Regions from separate parts of the Sporosarcina sp. P12(2017) genome, predicted to be linked through region 2. Evidence: riboswitches for the same ligand, from Rfam matches in the RefSeq annotation. Region 2 holds a riboswitch; each other region holds the start of a gene.

Region 1 (4,194 bases), on a different contig from region 2:
GGTTTCTTCATGCTTTGCACGTTCATTGCGGCGCGTTCGCCTGTCCATAGATCAACGGATTCGAGGCGGGGTTCCATCGTCGCGCCCGTTATACACTTCAGCAGTTCGGCGGTTTGACGAGCGGCAGTTGTGACAACGATTGGCGAGATGACGCCGACTGTATCGCAAGTCAAAGACTGTGGCGGCAAAGCTTCGAGCAGACAATGCAGGCAGGGCGATCCTTCTTTTACACCGATAGGAAACGTCAGCCCGTAGCTACCGACGCAAGCACCCATGAAGAATGGTATGCCGAGTTGTAATGCAGCGTCGTTTGCTAGTAACCGAGTTTCTATATTATCTGTGCCGTCGAGAATGAACTGATGTCCTTCGAATAACTCGAGGACGTTTTCAGGCGTTACATCCGCCACAATCCCGCGAACTTTCACATCGCTATTGATAGCACGTAATCGACTTTCCGCTGCGATCGCTTTCGGCAATTGATTGATCACATCTTGCTCTGTATATAATTGTTGTCTATGAAGATTAGTCCACTCCAAAATATCGCGATCGACAATCGTCAGTTCGCCGACACCTGCACGCACCAGCATCTCCGCTCCGGAAGAGCCGAGTGCACCAGCTCCTAGGACGAAAACTTTTGCTTCGCGGATACGTTGTTGCCCAACTAGTCCGATAGGTGCAAACAACTCTTGCCGAGAATATTTACTGCTCAATTTGTCACGAGCCCTTCAGTCGGACTGCTAGCTACGCCATAATCGCGTACTGGCATACGTCCTGCCTTATAGCCGAGACGACCCGCTTCAATCGCCAACTTCATTGCCTCTGCCATCATGACAGGATTTGCGGCTTCCGATACTGCGGTATTCAGTAAAACGCCGTCTGCTCCGAGTTCCATCGCAAAAGCCGCGTCTTTTGGCGAGCCGACGCCTGCGTCAATGATGACAGGTACATTGGATTGCTCAATAATAAAGGATAAATTCAGTGGGTTCAGAATGCCTCTGCCCGAACCGATCGGCGCAGCACCCGGCATGATAGCGTGAACACCTAATTCACATAGTTTTCTTGCAAGCACTACGTCGTCTGACGTATAGGGTAATACAATGAAGCCTTCCTCTAACAGCATTTCAGACGCGCGTAATGTTTCCACGGGATCGGGGAGCAATGAACGGCTACACCCGATGATTTCCACCTTTACCATGTCGCAAAGTCCGGATGCTTTTGCGAGACGTGCGATATGTACAGCTTCTTCTGCTGTGCTCGCTCCTGCCGTATTCGGTAGCAATGTATAGCGCGTTAAATCTAGTTGTTCGAGGAAATTGGGCTGTGACTTCTCAAAAATATCCATGCGTCGTACCGCGAACGTCAGGATCTCTGCTTCTGATACCGCAACTGCTTGCTTTTGTATTTTAAATGAAGGATATTTCCCCGTACCTAGTAATAACCGTGAAGAGAATTTTTTATCTGCTATTTTTAACATTTTCATCCGCCTCCTACAAAATGTATGATTTCAATTTGGTCTCGGTCCATAATTGGTGCGTCATAGTAATCTTTCTGCAAAATTTCTTTGTTTTTCTCCACAATCAAAATACGATCGCCAAGTCCTAAATGCTCAAGTAACTGCTGAATCGTCCCTACTTCCGGAACGACCGAATACGATTTTCCGTTCAAATCAATCATTTTCTCCATCAGACGACACTCCATTTCTATAACTTTGTAAGACTTTTAGTGAACGCATAGGGGATAATACGGCAGCACCTGCTACATTGTTTCGCTGTAAATTGGGCAAGTGACGCGGCTGAATTCCACCGATCGCATACACGGGAATCGAACTACACTCTGCAATAGAAAACAATTCTTCCGTGCCGCGCGCTGGCAATCCGGGCTTCGATTTCGTCGCGAAAATATGCCCGTACAAAAGCCAGTCTGCTCCTTCTTTCACAGCTTCCTTTGCTTCTGCCAACGAATGAATCGAGCAACCGAATGCCAGCTCAGGAAATTCTTGATGTGCATCTGGTAAAGACATGCCATAACCGGTCAGCTGTACTTTTGATAAGTTCAGCCTGCTAGCTAGGTGAGGTCTGGCATGTAGAATGAGCTTGTTGAGTGGAAATCCAGCACTTGCAAGGCGCGTGACTATATTTATAAGCTGTTCATCTGTCTTGGACTTTTCCCGCAAAATGATGGCGTCAAGAAACGGTGCAGTCTGCTGCAAGTGTAGCGTAAGTTCATCAATTGAAAGACGGTCGTCGGTCACGCCAAGTAATTCCATTCATTCCCCTCCAATAGAAAAAACCACTTCCCGAATCGGAAAGTGGTAGAAATGTCGACAGAAATACGTACGGTACGACTCGCCACTTCCCTCCGCAGGTGCTAACCTGTTCAGGTGATAAGGGTTTCAGAGCCACACTCTTTTCTCAGTCCTTGTGAAGGATTCCCCTAATAGTCAAAATATTTGGTTTTCACAACTAGCTTATCATGTGTGTGGCGGAATGAAAAGAGTTTCTTTTACATATGTACTCATTCAGCGATTTGATTACCGATACCGATTTCTACACCATTTACAATGATTTCCATAATTTTATTGTTTCAAAGGATGCTTGCTTCTTGTAGAGCCGGTTCAATACTTGCCTTGATGGAAGAGTACGTATTTCAAAAAGCGCTCCGAATTAAAGGTAGAAGGTAACCGTATGAAAGTATATGATTCATTTCCTCCTCTTTAAAGTGTATGTGTGATCCTAAGTATAAGAGTATTTTGTGAAATCTGTCATGATGCCTATCAACTTTCGTCAAACAATACTTTTTCTTCTCGTCAAAGTGCTTTATACTGAATAGGTAGTACACATTTATGAATAGAGGAGAATCGTACGGATGAAATTAACCTATTCTGGTAAAACGAAAGACGTCTACCGCTTGGAAGATGGCCACGTGCTATTGAAATTCAAGGATGATGTAACAGGGGAAGATGGTGTATTCGATCCAGGTGCTAACACAGTAGGCCTGACGATTGATGGTGCTGGGAAGTCTGGACTTCGCATGACGAAATACTTTTTCGAGAAATTGGAGGAGCAAAACGTACCAACACATTACATCAATGCTGATCTGGATGAAGTGACGATGACGGTGAAACCTGCTACGGTCTTTGGTAAAGGATTAGAAGTGATTTGTCGATACCGTGCGGTCGGAAGTTTCTTGCGCAGATTCGGTGCGTATGCTGAAGAAGGGCAAGTATTGGATGCTTTCGTGGAAGTGACGCTAAAAGACGATGAACGTCAAGATCCACCTATTTCAGAAGATGCTTTGGCGCAACTTCATATTTTAACGCATGAAGAATACGCAACGCTTAAAGAATTAACTCAGCAAATTTCTGAAGTCGTTCGATCAGAGATGGCGGAAAAAGGGTTAGAGCTATATGATATCAAATTGGAATTTGGTCGCGATCCTGAGCGAAACATCATGTTGATTGATGAAATTTCAGGTGGTAATATGCGTGTTTATCAAGGGGATACATATATTGCACCAATGGAATTAGAAAAGATATTATTTTCATAAAATTCAACCGGAAACGAAAATTGTTTCCGGTTTTTTATATTCCCTCTTAGGCTATACGCTGACTGACTTATCAGTACTTTACTTTTTAATCAAATAAATAAATTGATATATTTACTGTTGACAACGTTTTCAGAGTTTCCTATAATTACAACCAGTGTCAGAGGAGACACATAGTTTGCTTCTTCACCAGTGTGTGAACGTTGGTTGGATGAATACGTATGGTAGTAAATTCAAGATATTGAAAGTGTCTTTCATATCAGCGAATCTTTAATATATCTGCTGTTTCCATGAACAAAAGCTCCCCGCTTTTGTAAAGGCGCTCTTTTTTGCACTTCATACCGCAAGGCAGAAAGATAGCACCCATAGTAGCCAGCACGAATCTCCATTTTGGCTTTTCTACGTAAGTACCCTTGCTATATCCGCTAGATTCATAAGAAGAATCTGCCGAGCGTGTTTGCTCGGTCCTTAAAACCTCACATTGATGACTATTCGACGAACGTATTTCAGTTAGATGGTGTTCTCGGATGAAGAAGCACACATCTTAGAGAATTTCAGATGATGAAAATTTGTAAAACTACATGTAAGAGAACTTGGAGGAGAAACTGTTTGGAAACTAAACACAAAGTTTCGATTGCAGGGCTAGATCCG
Region 2 (4,194 bases):
AACAACCGTGTGTATTGCATTAGTTCGCCTTGCTGGAGGTTACATATAGTACAGCAAGGAGGTGAAGTTTATGTCAAAACATGAACATGTAAGCAAAGAACAGCTTTTCTTCTTCGGGCTTATAGCCGGATATGCTTTGCTCGGCTTGTTTTTAATTGTGCCCGCTGTATTGGCGGTCGTCGGTACAAACCTGCTGCTTTTAGCCGTTGCAGTGATCATCGTGATCATCATCGTGTTGTTCGCCTTGGCGATCATTCTGAAAGGCCTGTCCCGTCTGTTTCATCATCGTAAACACTGATGAATAAATGCAGCCGCCACTTTAATAGTGGCAGCTGTATTTTTACATATATTGAACTACGTGAATTGAAAAAATATTTAAGTAGCACATACTTTACGTAGTGTAATGATTCCTAAAAATTACACTGGACCGCAAACGACAACATAATCACCGCGATAACTATCCAAAATCAACAGCAATGATAGCATTCGTTTCGCCCATTTAACACATGCACAGTATGTTCCTCACATCCTCCAAGACTCGCTACGAGTGAATGGCTAATTCATTCTCGGCAGGACTTCCACCCACTATATGCTGCAACCTAGGCTTGGTAACTCAACCTGGCGCCACTTAAAGCAAAAGGAGTAAGCAACTCATGCGTCTTCTGACAGCCGTTTATGTAATCCTTCATCAGTATACCTGTAATCGGGCTAAGCAAAATGCCGTTTCGGTAATGACCGGTACATATATGCAGCCCGTCGATGAACGGATGAGACCCCATGATCGGCAGATGGTCTGCGGCTTGGGGACGTACACCGACCCATGTTCGGTGGATCACTCCATCACTAAGCACAGGCAATAGGCGGGAAGCCCGTTGTAATAGCGAAAGAATGCCATGAGCCGTTACTGATGTATCAAAGGAACCGGGAATAGACGTTGCACCGATGAGCATTTCCTTATTTCGTTTCGGCACAATATAACAGCCGTCTACCGCAAAAACCGTTTTGACCGGTGCAGGGCCGGCCAGCCGGATTGACAAGCATTCACCTTTCACAGGAATGACGGGCAAGGAAAAATCAGTGTCAGCTAAGAGATGGCTGCTCCAGGCACCGGCTGCAATCGTCACTTGAGTTGCATAAAGCGAGCCGATTGAAGTATCAACCCCCACTATCCGGTTGTGCTGAATCAGCAGACGAAGAGCCTTTGTTTCTTCATATACATGGGCACCGGCATTCATTGCTGCTTTCAAAAAGGCCTGTGCGAGCAAGGGGGCTTTCACTTGATGGTCTTTTTCCAGAAAAATAGCACCGGCAGTTTGGGACATCATACAAGGTTCGATCTTCGGCACTTCTTCCGGCTCAAGCCACTGAATGGATGGGTCCTTTTCGGATAAAAAGTGATACTGCCGATGCAGCTCGTCACGATCCTGTTCTGTCGCGGCCGTTTTGATCAGGCCAGCTGTTCGTAAATCAATGTCTATACCCGTTTCGGACAGCAATTCATCACGAAGTTGAGGGAACATCGCTCGGCTTTCCAGTGCGATTCCCAACAACGGATTGTCCTGCTCAAACTCATTTTGCGCCCCAAGCATCCCTCCTGCTGCCATAGAGGCCTGTCCGGCTTTGCCTGCATCAAAAACAGCTACGCTTAAGCCTTCTTTGGCCAGTCGATAAGCAATGGAACAACCTATTACTCCTCCGCCAATAACAATATGATCATATGTCTTCATTGTTTCCACTCCTCAAAGATGACCTAAATACTGATACCATTGAACATCTATACCGGCCTGTTAGGAAGTGAAAAACGCCACTTTCATAGAAGAAAGCAGCGCCTCATGTATACAGTCCATAACATACAAGTGATGTAAGCAGTGCCACTTCCCTTCGCCAGTACGAGCTGGATCAGGTTCCAAGAGTCCCAAAGTCAATCACTTTGATCTCAGCCTTTTTTCAAAGGCACCTCCAGTGGATGAATATTCATTTTTTTCAGATTAACATACTAGTTAGAATTTGTCATTTTAAATTTATTGTGGATCGGTGCCTGTGCAAGGTGATTTTGCATGCAATTGTAGTGTATGGGCTGAATAGTTTCGTGCACAGCGTACCCGAAAGCGATTCCTCTTTAGATTTTTCACGCAACTACTTTAGTTAATGCTTCAATTTGAAAACAACAAAAATTCCTCGACTGAAAATAACCAAGGAGGCTTTTTGTTGTTGATCTGTTAAGTTTTCTAATTTACTTAGTGGATCAGTACCCCTTTTTTATGAACGGCACGACTGCATAGTTTCCTTGAAATAAGCATAAATAATCTTCGGACTGACACGATACATTGGATGCATAAATTCAACAAAGCGAGTGCCAAGAGCATCTCCATACAGCGCACCTGAGTCACAGACTTCTGTCTGAAAACCTACTACTGATTTAACGACCGAGAACGTGCCACAGCACACAACTATATCGGGGTTAATCAATTCAATCTCTTTCATCCACAATTCTTTTGCATATTCGTCTTGTAGTAGAATTTCGTCCATATTGCTACTTACACCGCCACCACTCTTCTTTAGATTGGTGATCGCAATACTCGACAACCCGTCTGCCATATTCTTCTTTTGCTCCGCAGTGATTGACTGATGTGAAGGAAGTCCATGCTGCAGACAGAAATTCCATATACCAAGGATGCCAGTCGTTCGATAAAATGTTTTGGCCTTACCGCCTTTATCTTTCCCATATTCAATTACCCGAATTGTGTTTGAATTGTGCGGGGACCTGGTACCTTAACCAAACGTAATCCGATTCCGTCCATTATCTTTTGAAGTATACAATGCCCAATCTGCTCTAGACTGCAAAGAATTCTCCGTATCTCCTGGCACCTTGGTCGCTACCCCAATACTGACGGTAACACCATAGCTATTCCAATCCGCATTCTCAACTCGGCAACGAATTCTCTCCGCTATTTCTAAAGCTTCCACTTTCTCTGTTGCTGGAAGAACTAAAGCAAATTCTTCTCCCCCGTAACGAGCAGCCACATCTTCTGTCCTGGATTCTTCCCTAAACAAGCGTCCCAACTCCCGCAATATGCTATCGCCCGTCAAATGACCATATGTATCATTTACCTTTTTAAAAAAGTCTATATCGATTAACAGAAAAGAAAGAGACAAGGACCGTTCGTTGTGCGGCATAAAATAGGAAGAAAGACTTTCTTGTAGGTAGTGACGGTTCTTGAGACCTGTGAGTCCATCCGTAATGGCCATCTCCTGAAGTGTCTCATTTAACGCTAATAACTTATTTTGCTTCGCTTCATACTCGATCCGCAAGCGCTCCAATTCTTGTATCTGCTTCACCTTCAGTAGATTGCGTGTTTCCGTGTCCTTTTTGGCCGCAAGAATCACTTCCTCATACTCGATTCTATTCTTCATGCGCAGACATGCACAATCATTGAAAGCCTTTCCATCTCGTTCATTACGCAATGCGTTCAATAGCACGGAAATTTCCTGCCCGTCTTTGGACTTGAATGAAAAATACATCTCTTCTACTTTATTCTGCAATCGAATCATCGGAAAAAAGTACAGCTGATAAAAAGACCGGCTTGCGTTCGGCAATATCAGATTGATGTGTTTCCCCTTTACCTCATGAAGCTGATAGCCAAGTAAACTAAGCAGCGTCTGATTGATTTCAACAATCATCCCTGTATCATCCAGTGTGAAATAACCGAACGGCGCAGAATCTAGCTGTCTATCCATTTGTGACAAGACTCTTGTATACGGAAGTCAAATAATTTCTAATCAGCTGAATGGTTTTTTCTGGATGACTCATATGAGGGCAATGTCCTGTCGCATCCATGATTTCAAGCGTGCTGTTCTGGAGGTGCCGATGCATATAACGTCCCACTTCAACAGGCGCAATACTATCATCGGAACATTGGAGAATGAGCGATGGCACTATCACTTTCCTCACATCATCTCGATGATCAGAGAAGAAGGTCGCAATCGCAAAACGACGGGCAACCTCCGGATCTGTCGAGCAGAAGTTATCCTCCAATTGCTGTGAAAGTTCCGGCCTTTCAGGGTTCTTCATTATGACTTGCGCTAGATAATTCGCCCAGCCGATATAATTCATGTCCATCATCTGAATCAAACCTTCTAAATCTTCCTTCTCAAACCCACCGTAATAATCAGGTACTTCATTCAGGTAATAAG
Region 3 (4,194 bases), on a different contig from region 2:
GATCTTCAAGCATTTCATACATTTCCTATATGTTACAGTTTCTGTATATTCGTGTATGCATTGTGCTTGCAGGAGAGCCAACTGTTCTTCTAACTGATGAAGATTTCGGCGTTTTACAGAGATCTGATGAATTAACTGTTCGGTTGTCATAACTCCATTCACTCCTTATTAAAGATAGATTTCAGCACCGGATTTTTTAAATTCTTCAGCCTTTTCCTTCATGCCACTTTCCATTGCTAGCTTCTCTTCTAAACTGTTTTCATCAGCATATTTTCTAATGTCGTGTGAAATTCGCATACTGCAAAATTTAGGTCCGCACATCGAACAGAAGTGGGCGATCTTGGCTCCTTCAGCCGGCAATGTTTCATCATGATATTCCATCGCGCGTTCAGGATCCAAACTTAAATTAAATTGATCTCGCCAACGGAATTCGAAACGGGCTTTTGATAATGCGTTGTCGCGTTTATATGCATTCGGATGACCTTTTGCTAAATCAGCTGCATGGGCTGCAATTTTATACGTAATGACGCCTTCACGCACATCATCTTTATTCGGTAGACCAAGATGTTCTTTAGGGGTTACATAACATAACATCGCTGTCCCGAACCAGCCGATCATAGCCGCACCAATAGCAGATGTGATGTGGTCATAGGCAGGAGCAATATCTGTCGTCAAAGGACCGAGTGTATAAAAAGGCGCTTCTTGACAAATCTCCATTTGCTTATCCATATTTTCCTTAATTAAATGCATAGGCACATGTCCAGGACCTTCTACCATGACTTGCACATCATGGGACCAAGCAATCTTCGTTAGTTCGCCAAGTGTTTCAAGTTCAGCGAATTGTGCCTCGTCATTGGCATCAGCAATTGAGCCGGGACGTAATCCATCTCCCAAGGAAAACGCGATATCGTACTGTTTCATAATTTCACATATATCTTCAAAGTGTGTGTATAGAAAACTTTCTTTATGATGCAACATACACCACTGGGCCATAATAGAACCACCACGTGAGACAATGCCGGTCACACGATGAATCGTCATGGGAATATAACGGAGCAGAACACCCGCATGAATGGTAAAGTAGCTGACACCTTGCTCAGCCTGCTCAATCAATGTGTCGCGGAATACTTCCCATGAGAGATCTTCCACTTTGCCGTTTACTTTTTCCAACGCTTGATATAATGGGACCGTTCCCACTGGGACAGGTGAGTTGCGGATGATCCATTCACGTGTTGTATGAATGTTCTTTCCCGTTGATAAATCCATGATATTATCTGCACCCCAACGTGTAGCCCATGTCATCTTTTCCACTTCCTCAGCAATTGATGAGGAGACCGCAGAATTTCCGATATTCGCATTGATTTTCACATGGAATTTACTACCGATAATCATCGGTTCCGCTTCTGGATGGTTAATATTAGACGGTATAATCGCCCGTCCTCTCGCCACTTCATCCCGTACAAGTTCAGGCGTTACATTTTCGCGGATTGCAATGAATTCCATTTCAGGTGTAATGATTCCTTTGCGTGCATAATGCATTTGTGTAACATTCATGCCACTTTTTGCTCGTAATGGTTTGCGTTTCAACAATGGAAATTCTGCGTCATTTTTCATTTTTTCCATTGAACGGTACCCATTATCCTGTGGCTTCACTTGCCGACCTTCATACTCTTCCACGTCATTTCGTTCAACTATCCAGTTCTTCTTAATATTCGGGAGTCCTTTTTGGATATCCACTTGATAACCAGCTTCCGTATATTTCCCGCTTGTATCATAGACACGGAAAGGTTCATTTGGTATTTCACCTTGATCAGTTACAGTTGGTGATAGTTCAATTTCGCGCATCGGTACGAGTATGTCAGGACGACTTCCTTGTACATAAGTCTTGCTACTTGCCGGAAAACATTCATGGATACGGATTTCTTCTTTCTTCTCTTGCATTTTGTCATCGTCTCCTTTTAAGGGGCGACATGACTCGATTCAAGTGATGGGAATCGGCAACAAAAAAGACCAGTTCCGTAGATAGGACCTGGTCTTCAAAACGCAAAATAAGCGTTGCTGATAAAATGAAAACTTCCCTACGCTGGTACGAGCCAGATCAGGTCCAAAGAGTCCGGAATGCGTGTACTGTCATTCCATCTCAGTCCAATAACGTTGGACACCCCTAGTATTAGTATTTAATTGTTCGAACAGGAATAGTATACCATACCTAAATCGGTTTTTAAAGAGTAATTATTCTGTTAATTTTCATAGGTTCCGTTATTTACCCGTAACTAGTGTGATTGGTGAGGAAGCAGAAATGCGTAATCAGAAGAAAACCCCCAAAATATTGTACATTCAGTCCTATAGTAAGTTTCTGGAAAATTATATCGTTGCCTTGTCTGTAAAGATAGATCTATGGACAAGCTATTTTTATAAAATCTTTTCAACAACACTCAAGAAAGCATGTAATGATGAGAAATGAATGTTTTGTATGACTTGTAAGATGCATAAGTAGTGATGACGTGAGATAATCAAAAAGAAAAAATAAAAGGGGGAAGGATCAGTGTAGTAGAGTTTACATTGTATAACATATCTGGGATTGAGAAGGATGAATGCTATGGGGAAGTAAAGTCACATACATATTTTGTTTTTATCATGGTGCTTGTCATAATATGCATCAAGTATGCAGTAATTGATGCAATTATTTTATTGTAGTCTAGACACACTTGCATACAACTAATTAGAAATATCATTCCTATGGAGGAGGTAACCAATATATGTCCTATGTTTTACTCATTATTGGATTTGTATTATTAATAAAAGGTGCCGACTATTTCGTGGATGGCTCTTCAAATATTGCAAGACTGTTGCAAATTCCACCTATTTTGATTGGTCTCACCATTGTAGCGCTCGGAACTAGTTCACCAGAAGCGACGGTCAGTATTATTGCAGCGATGGGCGGAAACGCAGACGTCGCAGTGGGGAACGTAGTCGGAAGTAATATATTCAATATCACCATCGTTGTCGGGATGGCGGCATTTCTGTTTCCGTTGAAGGTACAAAGTGAGACTATCCGGAAAGAGATTCCGTTCACTTTATTAGCAAGTATAGTCATGTTGGTGTTGATGAGTGATATGGCATTACAAGGCTTCAGCAGCAATATGATCACACGCGGCGATGGAATTATTTTCTTACTATTCCTTTCGATCTTTATGTACTATGTGATTGAACTTGGCCTTCGAAGTCGTCAAAATGCTACACTTACACAAGCCACTGATAATGTGAAGTGGGGGAAGAATATACTAATTACGCTAGTCGGGTTGGCAGCGATTATATTCGGAGGCGATTTGGTCGTTAGCAACGCCACGAAAATCGCTTATTCTCTTGGCATGAGCGAAACATTAGTCGGTCTTACGATCATTGCGATCGGTACGTCATTGCCTGAATTGGTTACATCAATTTCAGCGGCTTTGAAAAAAGAAAGTGAAATCGCTTTAGGGAACATCGTCGGTAGCAATATTTTTAACATCCTGTTTGTTCTCGGGGCTTCCTCTGTCATTACGCCTATCGCAGTGAACGATAAAGTGTTTATTGACGTCATCATTATGCTTGTATTGACCCTAGTATTATTGCTATTCGCTAGAACTGGCTTCAAAATTGGTAAGCGTGAAGGGCTCATGCTAGCTGTAGCGTACGTCGTGTATCTTGTGTATGTTATTTTACGTAATTAAGAAAAGGCTACTCTCCATTCATTCGTGGAAAGTAGCCTTTTCTATCTTTATAGCATGATATGTAGTTATCTCCACTTATAGCCGATACCCCAAACCGTCACCAAAATCTCGTCAATTAGAAAATTTGATTTCCTCAACTTATCCCGTAAATTTCGAATATGTGAATCGACTGTCCGAACCTCTGTATACGTGTCAAATTCCCAAGCTACTTGAAGCAAGTCTTCCCGGGTAAACGTCCGATTTGGCCGAGTCATCATCGCTTCTATAATATAGAACTCCTTTAACGTAAGACGCACTTCATGCGTGTCATACAGGATGGAATAGGACTCCAAGTCAAGAGTAAATGGACCTTCATGAATAGTCTTCGGTTGATTTTCGTTCTCTGAACGCCGTAATGCCACGCGCACTCTCGCGATGAGTTCCCGCTCGTCAAATGGTTTCGTAATATAATCATCTGCCCCTAGGTCAAGTCCTTTTACAA
Region 4 (4,194 bases), on a different contig from region 2:
GTTCGATCCTTTCTCACGCAATTGAAAACATGTGATACCACCGCGAAGAGCTGCCTCTACTATTGCTAATGGATCCTGACTTCCTGAGTTTGGCGTGCCCATTACAAAATATAAGCGTAATGCTTTCTTTACTTCCATATTTCGCATCAGTGCATCTCCTTTTTCAGCTGACCATATGCCCAGTGATTTGTCGGTCCGTGTCCTGAACCGATCTTCAAGCCGTTTTCAATCGCAGCCTGTATGAATTGCTTCGCTTCGGCAACTGCATCCGGAATGGAATAGCCTTTTGCCAGGAAACTGGTCAGTGCAGCCGCAAATGTGCATCCAGTTCCATGTGTGTCTTTAGTTTGGATCCAAGGTGCTGTCACGGTGAATGACTGACCTTCTGCATCGGCATAATAATCCTTTGCATCCAGTACATCGCTACGGTGACCGCCTTTCATCACGACAGCTTTCGCTCCCATCTTAATAAAAGCAGTTGCAGCTTGCTGAATGTCTTCGTCTGTCTGTATTTTCATTCCGGTCAGCACTTCCGCTTCAGGAATATTTGGTGTCACAATTGTAGCTAGCGGTAGTAAATGTTCTTTTAGTGCTTGAATCGCCTGTTGTTGCAATAAAGATTGTCCACCCTTTGCAATCATGACAGGGTCGATGACTAAAGGAATTGGGGGGTATTCTTTTAATAGCGCAGCTACTTCAGTAATAATATCAGCCGAAAACAGCATTCCGGTTTTACATGCTTTTACATCAAAATCATCAAGCACAGCCCGTATTTGTGTTATGACCCCGTCGGTCTGTATTGGATAAACACCGTGAACACCGTGCGTGTTCTGAGCAGTCACTGCAGTTAGTGCAGAAGTTCCGAATACGCCTAGCTCCTGAAACGTCTTTAAGTCAGCCTGAATTCCTGCACCTCCTCCGCTATCCGAACCAGCAATGGTCAATGCTACTTGTACTGTCAATTAAAAAACCTCCTGTCTATTATGCCAAAAATGTTTTTGATTCGCGATCCAATGTATGTAATGTATTTAAGAAGTTCACAGCAAAGTCTCCGGGGCCACTTGAAGTTTTTGCTGTTTGTTCACCAGCTCGTTTATAAAATGAAAGTGCGTCTGCCACAGCTTCTAGCGGACGTTCCATTCCTACGGCAAGAAAAGCACCTGTAACAGAGCTGAGTAAACATCCCATACCTGTAATGGTAGTCATCATGGGGTGACCGCCTGTAATAGATAGTGTAGAATGTCCGTCCGTAACAATATCGACTTCACCTGAAACTGCTACCAGACAGTTGTACTTGCGTGCAGTCTTTTTTGCTATATCCTCGATGTCTGCTGAACCTTCTCCTGCATCGACACCCTTCGCGGCCCAGGGTATATCTGCAATCGCAGCTAGTTCGCCTGTATTACAGCGAATCAGTGTGATATCTACTTCGTCCAGTACTTTTAGGACGCTAGCTTTACGAAAAGGTGTGGCACCTGCACCAACAGGGTCTAGTACGACAGGTTTTCCTGCTGCGCGGGCACTGTTTCCCGCTAAAATCATTGCATCCACTGTCTGTTGTTTTAACGTACCGATATTTAAAATACTACAATCTGCAATTCTTGCGATATCTTCTGCTTCTTCTACTGCATCCGCCATAACGGGAGAAGCACCTAGTGCAAGTAAACCATTTGCTTGGAAATTCGCAACTACAAAATTTGTGATGCAATGAACGAGCGGTTGCCTTTGACGAAGTTGTTGAATAAGTTGCATGTTTCTCTTCCTCCCATTAAAGGTATATATACAAAAAGCCCATGCATAGATGGGCGGTTGGGTATAAAAACTACCCACTTTCCTCCGCTAGTATGTACTAGATCAGGTTCAAAGGGTTTGCATAATTGCATCTCAGCCAAAAAGAAGGCACCCCTAGTGGTGGAATGTATCAGACGAGCTCATTATATCATATACATGAAAAAGGTTGAAATAATACTGGTATAACGAGGTGGAAGTAAGTGAAAATGAGTGATTGCGCATAGAAGAACAGGTATAACTATAAGCTGAATGTTACATAATTATCTGAAGGCGTATAACTGTTTCAGATGAAATAGATAAAAGGGAGCAGATCGCAAATGGAGAAATTATTTGAAATTCAACAGATGGATCATTCGTTGGGTGATATAACGTTTACATGGAGTGATATAGGTGGTTATTACCGTGTCTATAAAGATGATCGGCAAGTATACGAAGGGACAGCCCCGAAGTTTACGGACGGGGAGCTGGATCCGTCACATCCCTTCCAATATACAGTGGAACGAGTGGAAGAAGGACGGGTTAAAAATGTAATTGTTATCCAAACATCAGCCCTGACAGAAGTACAGAAAGATGAACATCCTTTACAACGCTTAGTAATTACAACGATGGCTGCTCCATCGCAAATTGCATTGTCATGGGAGTGGATTAAGGATGTGGAGAAGTTCGATATTTACCGTAACGGTCAATACCTCGAGACAATTACTGATAATCGTTTTATTGATCGCCAGACGAATTCTTCGGAGCCGGTGGTATACAGTGTTTCGGCAACGCGTCCGTTGATTGACAGCAATCAGAAAATGAATGTCAGTAAATCAATTGCATCTAAAGTGTATGAAGTGATTATGCCCCCAGATCCTGATAATAAACCAACAGAAGAAGTTTATACTTTTTCCGTCCGTGTTAAGCAACGGGATCGATTACTAAAACCGGTGGCTGACAGGGAAAAAATAAATGAAGTGAAGCAATGGAAGTTCCGCTATACAACATTTTTAAAGGAAGATATCATAAAAAATCCGAATCTCTTTTCACCGATCCCATACTTTACAGGGGATGATCGGGACTTCAATCCAGAAGGAAAAAGCTTCCGCACCCGTGTCGATATAGAAGGAAAGTTTATTGGAGGAGACAGCGCACTGCAATTTACGAAAGCAACTGGACCCTCTATTGGATTGAATTATATGAAACGGTATAAACGTCATGACCATGCTTCTGTAGACGGTATAGAAATCGAGAGGTTGGAAGGAAGCTCGACCGAAGTACATTTTGCAATCAACCATGACGTGGGCAATCCACTAACCGCTTCACCGCCTATTCATTATGAAGTGAAAGCCCATTTGGATCAGCAAGGGAATCTAGACCTGGTTGGCTATCATAATGATGCGCCTCACCATGAAATTTATTTAGCACTTGATGACGAGGATTGGCGCTCGGTGCATCGTACTGAAAGTGAAGGGTTGGCATATTTGTCGGGTGTGCTCGGAGATAATTATTGGCGTTATATGACGTGTAATTAACAATGAACGGCCGCAATCCATAGTAGATTGCGGCTGTTCATTTAACTATGCCGTTCTATTTGATCGTTTCTTGAAAACTCTTTTGGTCTGAATTTAGTTTTGTGACTCGTACGTTCAATTTCCCGAACGATTCCTCTGTTAGTTCAATTTCTCCATCTTGTTCATATTTCTTCCATGTCCTCAATTCCTTTCTATCAAATGTTTCCGTTCGGAATTTTTTGTATATAGATAAAGAGAAAGATAAAGGGGAATAAAGCAAGAAACGCAATTATGACTGATATCCAACCATCTCTTCGAGCATCCTCCAGCAGTGAAGAAATAATTGTTACATGAAGTTTCAGTCCAATAACCGTCATAGATAAGAGTATGACATGCAGAACGCTGATAGAGCTCTTTTGATTCATAAGAACCCCTTTCCACTAAAGTACTTTCTCTTAGCATTGCCTAAAATGTGCAGTTTAATAGTCTTTGTAATGAATAAAAGTAGAACGGTAATATCGGACTCTATGACTCGCTTGATTTATGATAGTATTTGGTTGAAAGCGCTTACTAATTAGTTTAGAATAAAAGGTAGCTTATGAAAGCGTACACGTCAGGAATAAAGTGAAACTATGTTTCGTATAATAGCTTTGCGTGCATAATGATTGCGCTGAGATACAAGCAAAATAATGAGAACAGGGAGTGTGACGCAGTATGGTACAAGCTTCAGAAAATCTAGTTTACGCAAATCCAAATACAGAAGGTTCCAAGGTTCAGTTCAAAGAACGCTATGATAACTTCATCGGTGGTAAGTGGACGGCACCAGTAAAAGGCCAGTATTTCGATAATTCAACGCCAGTTACAGGTAAGGTATTTACCCAGGTGGCGAGATCTACGGAAGAAGACATAG

What was found. A riboswitch is a leader RNA that binds a small molecule or an ion and turns the genes downstream of it on or off. The one in region 2 is predicted to bind thiamine pyrophosphate.
Region 1: linked by a shared signal. The riboswitch ahead of CSV80_RS08440 (thiamine phosphate synthase) and the one ahead of thiO (glycine oxidase ThiO) in region 2 are both predicted to bind thiamine pyrophosphate.
Region 3: linked by a shared signal. The riboswitch ahead of thiC (phosphomethylpyrimidine synthase ThiC) and the one ahead of thiO (glycine oxidase ThiO) in region 2 are both predicted to bind thiamine pyrophosphate.
Region 4: linked by a shared signal. The riboswitch ahead of thiM (hydroxyethylthiazole kinase) and the one ahead of thiO (glycine oxidase ThiO) in region 2 are both predicted to bind thiamine pyrophosphate.

Annotation. Positions count from the first base shown of each region.
Region 1 covers NZ_PDYL01000008.1:135,338-139,531, forward strand. Annotated here, with positions in the region: gene CSV80_RS08425 (ThiF family adenylyltransferase) at 1-710, opposite strand, end outside; gene CSV80_RS08430 (thiazole synthase) at 707-1,480, opposite strand; gene thiS (sulfur carrier protein ThiS) at 1,477-1,683, opposite strand; gene CSV80_RS08440 (thiamine phosphate synthase) at 1,667-2,266, opposite strand; TPP riboswitch at 2,337-2,445, opposite strand; gene CSV80_RS08445 (phosphoribosylaminoimidazolesuccinocarboxamide synthase) at 2,866-3,546, shown strand; gene ectA (diaminobutyrate acetyltransferase) at 4,153-4,194, shown strand, end outside.
Region 2 covers NZ_PDYL01000005.1:145,134-149,327, forward strand. Annotated here, with positions in the region: gene CSV80_RS05685 (hypothetical protein) at 71-298, shown strand; gene thiO (glycine oxidase ThiO) at 600-1,727, opposite strand; TPP riboswitch at 1,860-1,971, opposite strand; gene CSV80_RS05695 (hypothetical protein) at 2,260-2,598, opposite strand; gene CSV80_RS05700 (sensor domain-containing diguanylate cyclase) at 2,773-3,738, opposite strand; gene CSV80_RS05705 (alpha/beta fold hydrolase) at 3,731-4,194, opposite strand, start outside.
Region 3 covers NZ_PDYL01000025.1:23,158-27,351, reverse strand. Annotated here, with positions in the region: gene CSV80_RS18080 (hypothetical protein) at 30-152, shown strand; gene thiC (phosphomethylpyrimidine synthase ThiC) at 169-1,941, opposite strand; TPP riboswitch at 2,059-2,176, opposite strand; gene CSV80_RS16110 (calcium/sodium antiporter) at 2,760-3,713, shown strand; gene CSV80_RS16105 (response regulator transcription factor) at 3,779-4,194, opposite strand, start outside.
Region 4 covers NZ_PDYL01000004.1:166,611-170,804, reverse strand. Annotated here, with positions in the region: gene thiE (thiamine phosphate synthase) at 1-147, opposite strand, end outside; gene thiD (bifunctional hydroxymethylpyrimidine kinase/phosphomethylpyrimidine kinase) at 147-962, opposite strand; gene thiM (hydroxyethylthiazole kinase) at 982-1,752, opposite strand; TPP riboswitch at 1,815-1,917, opposite strand; gene CSV80_RS04830 (DUF3238 domain-containing protein) at 2,109-3,305, shown strand; gene CSV80_RS17980 (hypothetical protein) at 3,361-3,489, opposite strand; gene adh (aldehyde dehydrogenase) at 3,999-4,194, shown strand, end outside.